Regions from separate parts of the Streptomyces sp. NPDC002785 genome, predicted to be linked through region 1. Evidence: riboswitches for the same ligand, from Rfam matches in the RefSeq annotation. Region 1 holds a riboswitch; the other holds the start of a gene.
What was found. A riboswitch is a leader RNA that binds a small molecule or an ion and turns the genes downstream of it on or off. The one in region 1 is predicted to bind cyclic di-AMP.

Region 1 (4,992 bases):
TAGTACAGATCGATGTGGTCGGTGCCGAGCCGGCGCAGCGACTCCTCGGCCGCGGCCTTGATGTTCGCGGCGGAGAGCCCCTTGTACGAGGGGTGGGCACCGACCTTGGTGGCGACGACGATGTCGGAACGGTTGGCGCGTGCCGCGAGCCACTTGCCGATGGCGGTCTCCGACTCGCCGCCCTCGTTGCCCGGGATCCAGGCGGTGTAGGCGTCGGCGGTGTCGATGAAGTTGCCGCCCGCCGCAGCATAAGCGTCCAGCACCGCGAACGACTGCCCCTCGTCGGCGGTCCAGCCGAAGACGTTGCCGCCGAGGGCGAGCGGGAAGACCTGCAGGTCGGAAGGGCCTAGCTTACGAAGAGAAGTCATATCCGGATCAACGGATTCCGGCGGGGCCACTATTCCGACAGACCGGCAGCCCTGACGTCGGGGGGTGAGCGTCAGGGCTGCCGGAGTTCAACGGCCGGTGAACCGGCTCGGATCACGCGGGCCGGGCGGCCGGCCGGCGGATCAGGGGTTGAGGCCCTTGGCGCGCAGCCAGGCCATCGGGTCGATGCCCGTACCGTCGGGGGTGTGGACCTCCAGGTGGAGGTGCGGGCCCGTGACATTGCCGGTCGCGCCGACCCGGCCGATGGTGTCACCGGTGGCGACCTTCTGGCCGACGCCGACGCCGATCGAGGACTGGTGGCAGAACCACAGCTCCGTACCGTCCTCGAGCTCCAGCACCGTGCGGTAGCCGTACGAACCGGACCAGCCCGCCGACTTGATGGTGCCGCCGTGTATGGCCTTGATCGGGGTGCCGGTCGGCGCCGCGAAGTCGAGGCCGGTGTGGTGGCCGGAGGACCACATCGTTCCGGCTTGGCCGAAGGTCGAGGTGATCGTGTACGAGGAGGTCGGGATGGCGTAGCTGGCGGCGAGCTTGGCGAGCCGCAGCGCCTCGGCCTTCGCCTTGGCTTTCTCCTCCGCCTTCTTCTTCTCGGCGGCGGCCTTGGCATCGGCCGCGTCCTGCTGCTTCTTGGCCTCGGCGGCGGCCTCCTCCGCGGCCGCCTTCTCCTGGGCCGCCTTGGCCTCGGCGTCGGCGGCGTCCTGCTGCTGCTCGGCCTGCTGGAGGATGCGGGCGCGGAGTGCCTCGCCCGCGTCCGTCGCACCCTGCTCGGCCTCGGCGGTGGTGAGGCCGGCGGTGGTGAGCGGGGCGGCAGCGGCGGCGGCCTCGGACTTGTCGGCCTCGGACTCACCGGAGAACAGGGAGCCCACGCCGGGAAGGGACTTGGCGTCGGGGAGGTTGTCCGAGATGGAGTCGGGAAGGGAGATGGAGACCGGCGGCTTGCTCTGCGCGGAGGCCATGCCACCCGCACCGACTGCCGCGATGACGCCGACTCCGAGCACCGTGGAGCTACGGGCAAGTCCGTTGCGCTGCTTGGCGACGCGGTGCTTGCCGCGTACGGGGCGGACGGACTCCTCGGTGGGGTTCCACTCGCCCCAGCTTCTGTCGGGCCCATCGTTACGATCAGCGCGGAATTCGCTGCCGAGCTCACCGGCGATGTCGCCGGCCGGGTCGGTGCCGTAATCGGCGCCGAACACCGTTCCCGTCCCGGTGGTTGCGTGGTCGGAGCCGAAACCGGATCCGAAGTCAGCGCCGAAGTCGGAACTGAACTCGGGGTTGAACCGAGAGGGGGCCTCGGGGGCAGGCTTGTTGGACGCCACGGGGGCGCACTCCTTTCCTTCCTTCTCGCCTACCGGGTTAGCTGACGGGTTCGGAGCAGGAAGGTCTCCTACGGGCCCCTCTGCCTCTCACGAGACACAGGCGTCCGATTCACCCCATGTAGGTGGTTCCCCGGTTCCCTTGCGGAATTCGGCGCTCGCGCACGGTGCCGCCACTGACGACGACTGGGACGACCGCGCTGCGTTATCGAACGTTAATAGACACACCGGCCCGATTCCAAGCTGTTCCCACTGATCGTTCAGGTCTTTGGCCTGGACTTTACGTGACAGAGTCGGGCGGAATCGGACGAGTTGATCGCCCCTCAGTCAATACCCGGTTTCTGACGTTGCGTCAAACGTTATGCGGAGCGGCGCCTTTCGGTTACGGACGGTGGCAACCCGCGACCAAGGTCGTGTCCAGGACCGCGCGAAGCACCCGACCCGCACGAAGCATCCGCCCCACCCGTCACGCCTCTTCCAGGCCCACAATCCTCACGGTCCTGCGCCGGTCCGGCTGTCCCTCCGCGGGACGTACGACCGCGAGCAGCGCCATGTCGTCGGTCGTCTCGCCGCCCGTGTACAGCCGTACATCATCGGTCAGCGCGGACAGCAGCTCCTCCGGCCCCGGAAAGATCCGACCGCGCAGCCGGGCCGCCGGATCGTAGAAGACCCCATCGGCGTTCCGCGCCTCGGAGAGACCGTCGGTGTAGAGGAGCAGGGTCGCCCCCGCCGGCAGATCCCATTCGTCCGCCCGGTCGGGCCACGCTCCCAGGTCCATCCCGAGCGGCAGTGCGGGCACCGAGGGCCCCAGAACCTCCAGCGCCCCGTCCGAGTGCAGCAGGATCGGCTCGGGGTGACCGCGGTTGACGATCCGCACCCGGGGCACCCCGGGCGGGATCTCGGCCAGCACGGCGGTGGTGAAGCCCTCCACCGCGTCCAGCCCGCCCCGCGCCCCCTCCCGCGCCAGCGCCCGCTCCAGCCGGTGCGCCACACCCTCCAGCGAATGCTCCTGCTCGGCCGCTTCCCGGAAGGCCCCGATGAGCACCGCCACCGACTCCACGGCGCCGAGCCCCTTCCCCCGTACGTCCCCGACCACCAGCCGCACCCCCTGCGGGGTGTCCGTCACGGCGAACAGGTCACCGCCGACGTACTCGTCCGCCTGCGCCGCCTCGTACCGCGCCGCCACATGCAGCCCGCCGATCCGGTCGGACGGCTTCGGCAGCACCGCCCGCATGGCGGTCTCCGCGATGACCCGCACGGAGGCCAGCTGCTCATTGCCGCGCCGTACGACCGCGTTGATCACGACCGCGAGGACCGAGACGGTGGCCAGGGTGAGCAACTCGATCAACGGCACGGCCAACGGCAACGTGTTGCTGTACAGCCGCAGCACGGTGACAGCCAGCATCGAGGCAATGCCGATACAGATGGTCCTGGACAGCGAGAAGAACGGCGCGGCGATCAGCGGCGCCGCCACGAACAGCGGAATGGCGGTGAAGATCGGCCGGGTAAGGAGATCGAACACCAGCCCGCCGAGGATCATCAGGGCGGGCAGCATACGGACGAACCGCATGGAACGGCTGTCGCCGCCCTCGGTATGTCTGCCGCGCCGCTTCAGCCGCTTCCACACCTGTGGTCTCCTGCCCGGTACGCACGCGGCTGCGGACGGTACCGCGCCCCACCCCCAGGCTCGCCGGAGCGGAGCGGTGCGGCGACTCCTCATCAGCCAATGGGGGTACGTACGTGGCACAGCTCACACACCCGCGGGCCGGCCACCCCGTGGCCCGGAGCGTGACGAGGAAATGAATCAGGCCCGGCACGCTGCATGCGTGCCGGGCCTGATTCTTCAGTAGCGGGGACAGGATTTGAACCTGCGACCTCTGGGTTATGAGCCCAGCGAGCTACCGAGCTGCTCCACCCCGCGTCGATGAACACAACTCTACGGCATGTCCGGCGCACTCATGACCACTCGGCGAATCACGACCGCTGCTTTCGGTCCGCTTCTGCTTCGACGACTGCTTCGACGCCGGCGATCTGTCCTGGAAAGCCGAAGACGCGGTGTGCGCCCGGCATGGCCGGAGGCGTACGGAAGTCACCCGGCCCCCCGCACTCCTCAGTTCGTCTCGGAGATACGGGCAGTGGCCTTCCCTTTGACCGCCGGGGGCTTCATCGGGTTCGCGTCGCGCTGCAGCGAGTGGAGGATCGCCAGCCCCTGGCCGACCACACCGGCCGCCATCTCATTGACGCCATTGGTGCCGTTGAGAACGGTGAGATCGGCCCCCGACATACCGCGGGCGGCGGCGTCGGCCAGGGCGGGCAGATTCTCCACGATGCGGTTGGCCGCGATGAGCTCCTGGTTGCCGTCGCGCAGCGAGGCGGCGCGCACGCTGTTGGCGTCGGCCTGCGCCTGGGCGAGGGTCCGCTCGGTGTAAGCGCCACCGTCGGCCTCGAACTTCGCCCGGTCACGGGCCGCTTCCGCGAGGGTGCGCTGACGGTATGCCTCGGCATCCGCCGGACGTCTGATCTCCGCTTCGAGCCGTTGCGCCGCGAGTGCCGCCTGCCGCTCGGCCAGCGCCGTCTGCTCCTCGATGACCTCCTGCGAGGCCCTGGCCTGCGCGAGTGGCCCGGCCTGCGCGGCCCGGGCGTTGTACTGCTCGGTCTCCGCGAGGAAACCGGCCCGCTTGATCGCGGTGTCACGTTCGTACTCCGCCTTGAGCGCGGCGGCCTGCTGCTCGCGCTGACTGGCTTCCTGGTCGGCCTTGGCCTCGGCGATCCGGGCCTGACTGGCGACCGCGGCGGCGTGCGGAGCGGCGAGGTTCTTGATGTAGCCGGTGGCGTCGTCGATCTCCTGGATCTGGAGGGCGTCCACCACGATGCCGAGCTTCTCCATCTCGCCGTGGCTGCCCGCGATGACCTCCTGGGAGACCCGGTTGCGCTCCCGGATGATCTGCTCCACTGTCAGTCCGCCGACGATGGAACGCAGGTGGCCTGCGAAGATCCGGCCGACGAGCTCCTCCATCTGCTCCTGCTCGGTCAGGAAGCGGCGCGCCGCGTTGGCGATGGACACGGCGTCGTCGCCGACCTTGAAGACGGCGACGGCCCGGACGTTGAGGCGGATGCCCTGCTGCGTCACGCAGTCCTCGGTGATCTCCGCCTCTCGCAGCGCCAGGGAGAGCATGCGCGCCTTCTGCTTCACCGGGAGCACGAAACTGCCGTGTCCGGTGACGATCCGGAACTGGGTGTCCAGCGTCTGCCCCTTGGAACCGGATATGAGCATCGCCTCGTTGGGGGCGGG
Region 2 (4,992 bases), on a different contig from region 1:
TCCGCCGTGACCGTACGGCCGTGGCGGCCGGGTTCGGACTGCTGCGGCTGGCCGGCGCGCCCTCGCTCGGCTGGCTGGACGTCAAGACGTCCGGCGGCGTCGAGGTGCCGCAGATCGAGGCCGCTGTCGACGAGGAGCTTGCCCGGTTCGCGGCCGAGGGCCCCACGCCCGAGGAAATGGAGCGTGCGCAGGCCCAGTTGGAGCGCGAGTGGCTGGACCGTCTCGGTACGGTCGCCGGCCGCGCCGACGAACTCTGCCGGTTCGCCGTGCTGTTCGGCGACCCGCAGCTCGCTCTGACCGCCGTACAGCGGGTGCTCGATGTCACCGCGGAAGAGGTCCAGGCAGCCGCCAAGGCCCAGCTGCGTCCCGACAACCGGGCGGTGCTGGTCTACGAGCCGGTCGAATCGGCCGAGCCCGCAGACGCGGCGGACACCGATGAGACCGACGCCGACGACACCGACGCCCACGAGGGAGCGGACAAGTGACCGACGCTGCCGCGACTGGAGTTTCGATGCAGTACCACCCGCAGCCAGCCCCCGGCGTCGCCCGCCCCTGGGCCTTCCCCGCGCCGGAGCGCGGCGCCCTGTCCAACGGCCTCACGGTGCTGCGCTGCCACCGCCCCGGCCAGCAGGTCGTGGCTGTCGAGATCTTTCTCGACGCCCCGCTGGACGCCGAGCCCGAGGGCCTCGACGGTGTGGCCACGATCATGTCGCGGGCGTTGTCCGAGGGCACCGACAAGCACACCGCCGAGGAGTTCGCCGCCGAGCTTGAGCGCTGCGGCGCCACCCTCGACGCGCACGCCGACCACCCCGGCGTCCGGGTCTCCCTGGAGGTCCCGGCCTCCCGGCTGGCCAAGGCTCTCGCGCTGGTCGCCGAGGCGCTGCGGGCGCCCGCCTTCGACGACAGCGAGATCGAACGGCTGGTACGCAACCGGCTCGACGAGATCCCGCACGAGCAGGCCAACCCGGCCCGGCGTGCCGCCAAGCAGCTCTCCAAGGAGCTCTTCCCGGCCGCGGCGCGGATGTCGCGCCCGCGCCAGGGCACCGAGGAGACGGTGGAGCGGATCGACTCGGCGGCCGTGCGCGCCTTCTTCGACGCCCACGTCCGGCCGTCCACGGCGACCGCCGTGGTCGTCGGTGACCTCACCGGCATCGACCTGGACGCCCTGCTCGACGACACCTTCGGCGACTGGTCGGGAGACACCGCGGAGCCCCGTCCCGTCCCGCCGATCACCGCCGACGACACCGGCCGAGTGGTGATCGTCGACCGTCCGGGCGCGGTGCAGACGCAGCTGCTGATCGGCCGGATCGGCGCCGACCGGCACGACAGCGTATGGCCGGCCCAGGTCCTGGGGACGTACTGCCTGGGCGGCACGCTCACCTCCCGGCTGGACCGTGTGCTGCGCGAGGAGAAGGGCTACACCTACGGCGTACGGGCCTTCGCCCAGGTGCTGCGGTCGTCGGCTCCGGATTCCGCCTCGGGGGCGACCGGTGCCGCGATGCTCGCCATCAGTGGATCGGTGGACACCGAGTCCACGGGACCGGCTCTGAAGGACCTGTGGACGGTCCTGCGGACCCTGGCGGCCGAGGGACTGACCGATGAAGAGCACGAGACCGCCGTGCAGAACCTCGTGGGTGTCGCCCCGCTGAAGTTCGAGACGGCGGCCTCGGTCGCGGGCACCCTCGCCGACCAGGTCGAGCAGCACCTCGCGGACGACTACCAGGCACAGCTGTACGCCCGGCTCGCGGAGACCGGCACGGTCGAGGCGACCGCAGCGGTGGTCAGCGCCTTCCCGGGTGACCGGCTGGTCACGATCCTCGTCGGTGATGCGGCACAGATCGAGGAGCCGGTCCGGGCGCTGGACATCGGAGAGGTGTCGGTGGTCACCGGCTGACGGTCGTACCCGCCGCGGGCGCCGGACGACCGGCCGCCCGGTCGCGTGTGACAGTTCGCCGGTCGACTGTCACGTTCGGCCGAGCACCGACCACACCGGCCGGTCCACCGACCCATCATATGTCCGCATAATGGGACAGAAGGAATACCCCCGTGAGTGAGATCTCGCCGGGGTATTCCTTTTTGTCCGTTTTGGTGGAGAGGTTGCCTGTCTGCCCTGTGGGATGCGCTACAAAACGGCCTGTCCGTTTGGTGAATGAAAGTGACCCCACTTAGCGTCGGCCGGGCTGTCCGTCACTCGTATGCCGCATCCGCGACGTACCGGGCAGCCATCGCCGAGTCCCCGTCAGGCGCGAGCCTGGGGAGCCGGGGACCCATGCAGTCCCTGGGGTGAGTCGGATGCCTGAGCCTCGGTGGGGCCGGGGCGTCCGTAGGAGACCTTCCTGCTCCGAACCCGTCAGCTAACCCGGTAGGCGAGAAGGAAGGAAAGGATCAGCCACTTCATGGCGTTCACCCGTGCCACCGGGAAGCATCGTGCCCCGAGTCGACTGACGCGCAGGAGCGCGAAGATCGCCGGCGTCGCGACTCTGGCCACCACTGGCGTCATCGGTGGCATGGCCTCTCCGGCCCTCGCCGCGGACCCCTCCGTCAGCGAGACCGGTCTGAACCAGGTCATAGCCATCAAGGGCGCCATCGCCGACCAGATCGACGCCCAGGCCGACGCGCAGAAGCGCCAGGCCGATGTCGCGGCGAAGGCGAAGGCGGAGGCCCAGCGGAGGGCCGACGCCAAGAAGGAGGCGGAGGCGGAGGCGAAGGCCAAGGCCGACGCGAAGCGCGCGGCCGAGGCGCGCGCCGAGAAGGCCCGCGCCGCCCGGTCCGCCGAGCGCACTCGCCTGGGTGGCTTCCAGCTCCCGGTCGCCGGTTCGTACGTCACCACCGGCTACAAGTCCAGCGGCTCGCTCTGGTCCTCCGGCAGCCACTCGGGCATCGACTTCCACGCCGCGTCCGGCAGCTCCGTCGTCGCCGTCGGCGCCGGTACGGTCGTCGAGGCCGGCTGGGGCGGCGCGTACGGCAACAACATCGTGCTCCGGATGACCGACGGCACGTACACGCAGTACGGCCATCTCTCCTCGATCGGTGTCTCCGTCGGCCAGAGCGTCGGCGCGGGCCAGCGGATCGGCCTCTCCGGCTCGACCGGCAACTCCACCGGACCGCACCTCCACTTCGAGGCCCGGACCGCGCCGTCGTACGGCTCCGACCTGGACCCCGTCGCATACCTGCGCGCCCGCGGCGTCAACGTCTGACCGGCGCTCCACCCGCAGCACTCCTTCGAAGGCCCCGGCGCACGCCGGGGCCTTCGCCCTGCCCGGCCTCCGCGCCTGCCCGTAGCACCTGCTCCCCGATAACAGGCGCCGGTCGGCCGCGTTTCGCGGGGATCAAGACCGACCGGCACGTAGGGGTGGGGGGAAGGTGGAGATTCGGACATGCGCATTCCGGCGCATTCGGTATGCGCGGCAATCCGTGACGACATCGTCTCCGGTGTCTTCGAATGCGGCAGCCGGGCTCACAGAGGAGTTACCGGCGTGCCGTTGCGGGGTCTCCCGTGTCCCGGTACGGGAAGCGCTGCGCACCCTGGACCTGCGCTGCACCGACCGGCCGGGCCGACGGCCCGACGCCTCGCGCGCCGACCGGGTGAGGACTTCGCGGCATTCCGTAAGCATCACGGGCGTTCCGAATCAACGATTACGCCGTATGTTAAAGAGTTGTAATTGCGCGAGGATTTTCTTTGGACTGCCCGAATTCTCTCCGGTTGTCCTGGTTCGGCAAAGCGAAAAGCCGCGACCCCGAATAAAGGTGCCGCGGCTCTCTCGCAGGAAATGGTTCAGACGGTCTCCGGAAGCTCGTCGAGACCTTCGGCGACAAGCTTCGCCAGACGGTCCAGGGCGGCTTCGGAGTCGTCGGCCTCGGACGCGAGCACGATTTCCTCGCCGCCGTGCGCGCCGAGGCCGAGCACCGCGAGCATGGAGGCGGCGTTCACCGGGTTGCCGTCGGCCTTGGAGATCGTCACGGGGACGCCGGAAGCCGTGGCGGCACGGACGAAGATGGAAGCGGGGCGGGCGTGCAGCCCCTCGGCCCAACCGACGTTGACGCGGCGCTCAGCCATGGTTCTGCCCTTCACGAATCAATGGTTGTCTAGACCAGTCTCTCATGTGGTGCGCGATGCTCCAGCCGATCGGCGGCACGCCCACAACCCGTGCTGCACCGCCGATCGGCCCCCTCAGACTGCCCCGGCCCCAAGGCCTACGCGACCGCTGACGGAGCCGTAGTCTTTGCGCATGCAGCCCTCGCCGGAGCAGAGTCCGCATCACGTGTACCCCGACCACTGGGAAGCGGACGTGGTCCTCCGCGACGGAGGAACCGCCCGGATCAGGCCCATCACCACGGACGACGCCGAACGGCTGGTCAGCTTCTACGAGCAGGTCTCCGACGAGTCGAAGTACTACCGCTTCTTCGCCCCGTACCCCCGTCTGTCCGACAGGGACGTGCACCGCTTCACCCATCACGACTACGTCGACCGGGTGGGGCTCGCGGTCACAGTCGGCGGCGAGTTCATCGCGACCGTCCGCTACGACCGGATCGACGAGCGGGGCAGGCCGGCCTCCGCACCCGCCGACGAGGCCGAGGTCGCCTTCCTGGTCCAGGACGCGCATCAGGGCCGGGGCGTGGCATCGGCGCTCCTCGAACACATCGCGGCCGTCGCCCGCGAGCGCGGCATCCGCCGCTTCGCGGCCGAGGTGCTGCCCGCCAACAACAAGATGATCAAGGTGTTCCGGGATGCCGGGTACACCCAGCAGCGCAGCTTCGAGGACGGCTCCGTCCATCTCACCCTGGACCTCGAACCGACCGCCGAGTCGCTCGCCGTGCAGCGCGGCCGTGAGCAGCGGGCCGAGGCGCGCTCCGTGCAACGGCTGCTCGCCCCCGGATCCGTCGCCGTCATCGGCGCGGGCCGCACTCCCGGCGGGGTCGGCCGCACGGTCCTGCGCAACCTCCTCGGGGCCGGCTTCACCGGCCGTACGTACGCCGTGAACCGCGCCTTCG

Region 2: another riboswitch for cyclic di-AMP. It lies ahead of ABTZ94_RS12125 (M23 family metallopeptidase); the one in region 1 lies ahead of ABTZ94_RS28880 (M23 family metallopeptidase).

The regions. Positions count from the first base shown of each region.
Region 1 covers NZ_JBEOVN010000165.1:11,473-16,464, reverse strand. Annotated here, with positions in the region: gene ABTZ94_RS28885 (aldo/keto reductase) at 1-368, opposite strand, end outside; gene ABTZ94_RS28880 (M23 family metallopeptidase) at 510-1,703, opposite strand; cyclic di-AMP (ydaO/yuaA leader) riboswitch at 1,715-1,867, opposite strand; gene ABTZ94_RS28875 (PP2C family protein-serine/threonine phosphatase) at 2,167-3,270, opposite strand; tRNA gene ABTZ94_RS28870 (tRNA-Met) at 3,548-3,621, opposite strand; gene ABTZ94_RS28865 (SPFH domain-containing protein) at 3,811-4,992, opposite strand, start outside.
Region 2 covers NZ_JBEOVN010000036.1:18,352-23,343, reverse strand. Annotated here, with positions in the region: gene ABTZ94_RS12135 (M16 family metallopeptidase) at 1-485, shown strand, start outside; gene ABTZ94_RS12130 (M16 family metallopeptidase) at 512-1,894, shown strand; cyclic di-AMP (ydaO/yuaA leader) riboswitch at 2,217-2,383, shown strand; gene ABTZ94_RS12125 (M23 family metallopeptidase) at 2,397-3,197, shown strand; partial or broken gene ABTZ94_RS12120 (GntR family transcriptional regulator) at 3,378-3,531, shown strand; gene ABTZ94_RS12115 (HPr family phosphocarrier protein) at 3,776-4,057, opposite strand; gene ABTZ94_RS12110 (bifunctional acetate--CoA ligase family protein/GNAT family N-acetyltransferase) at 4,230-4,992, shown strand, end outside.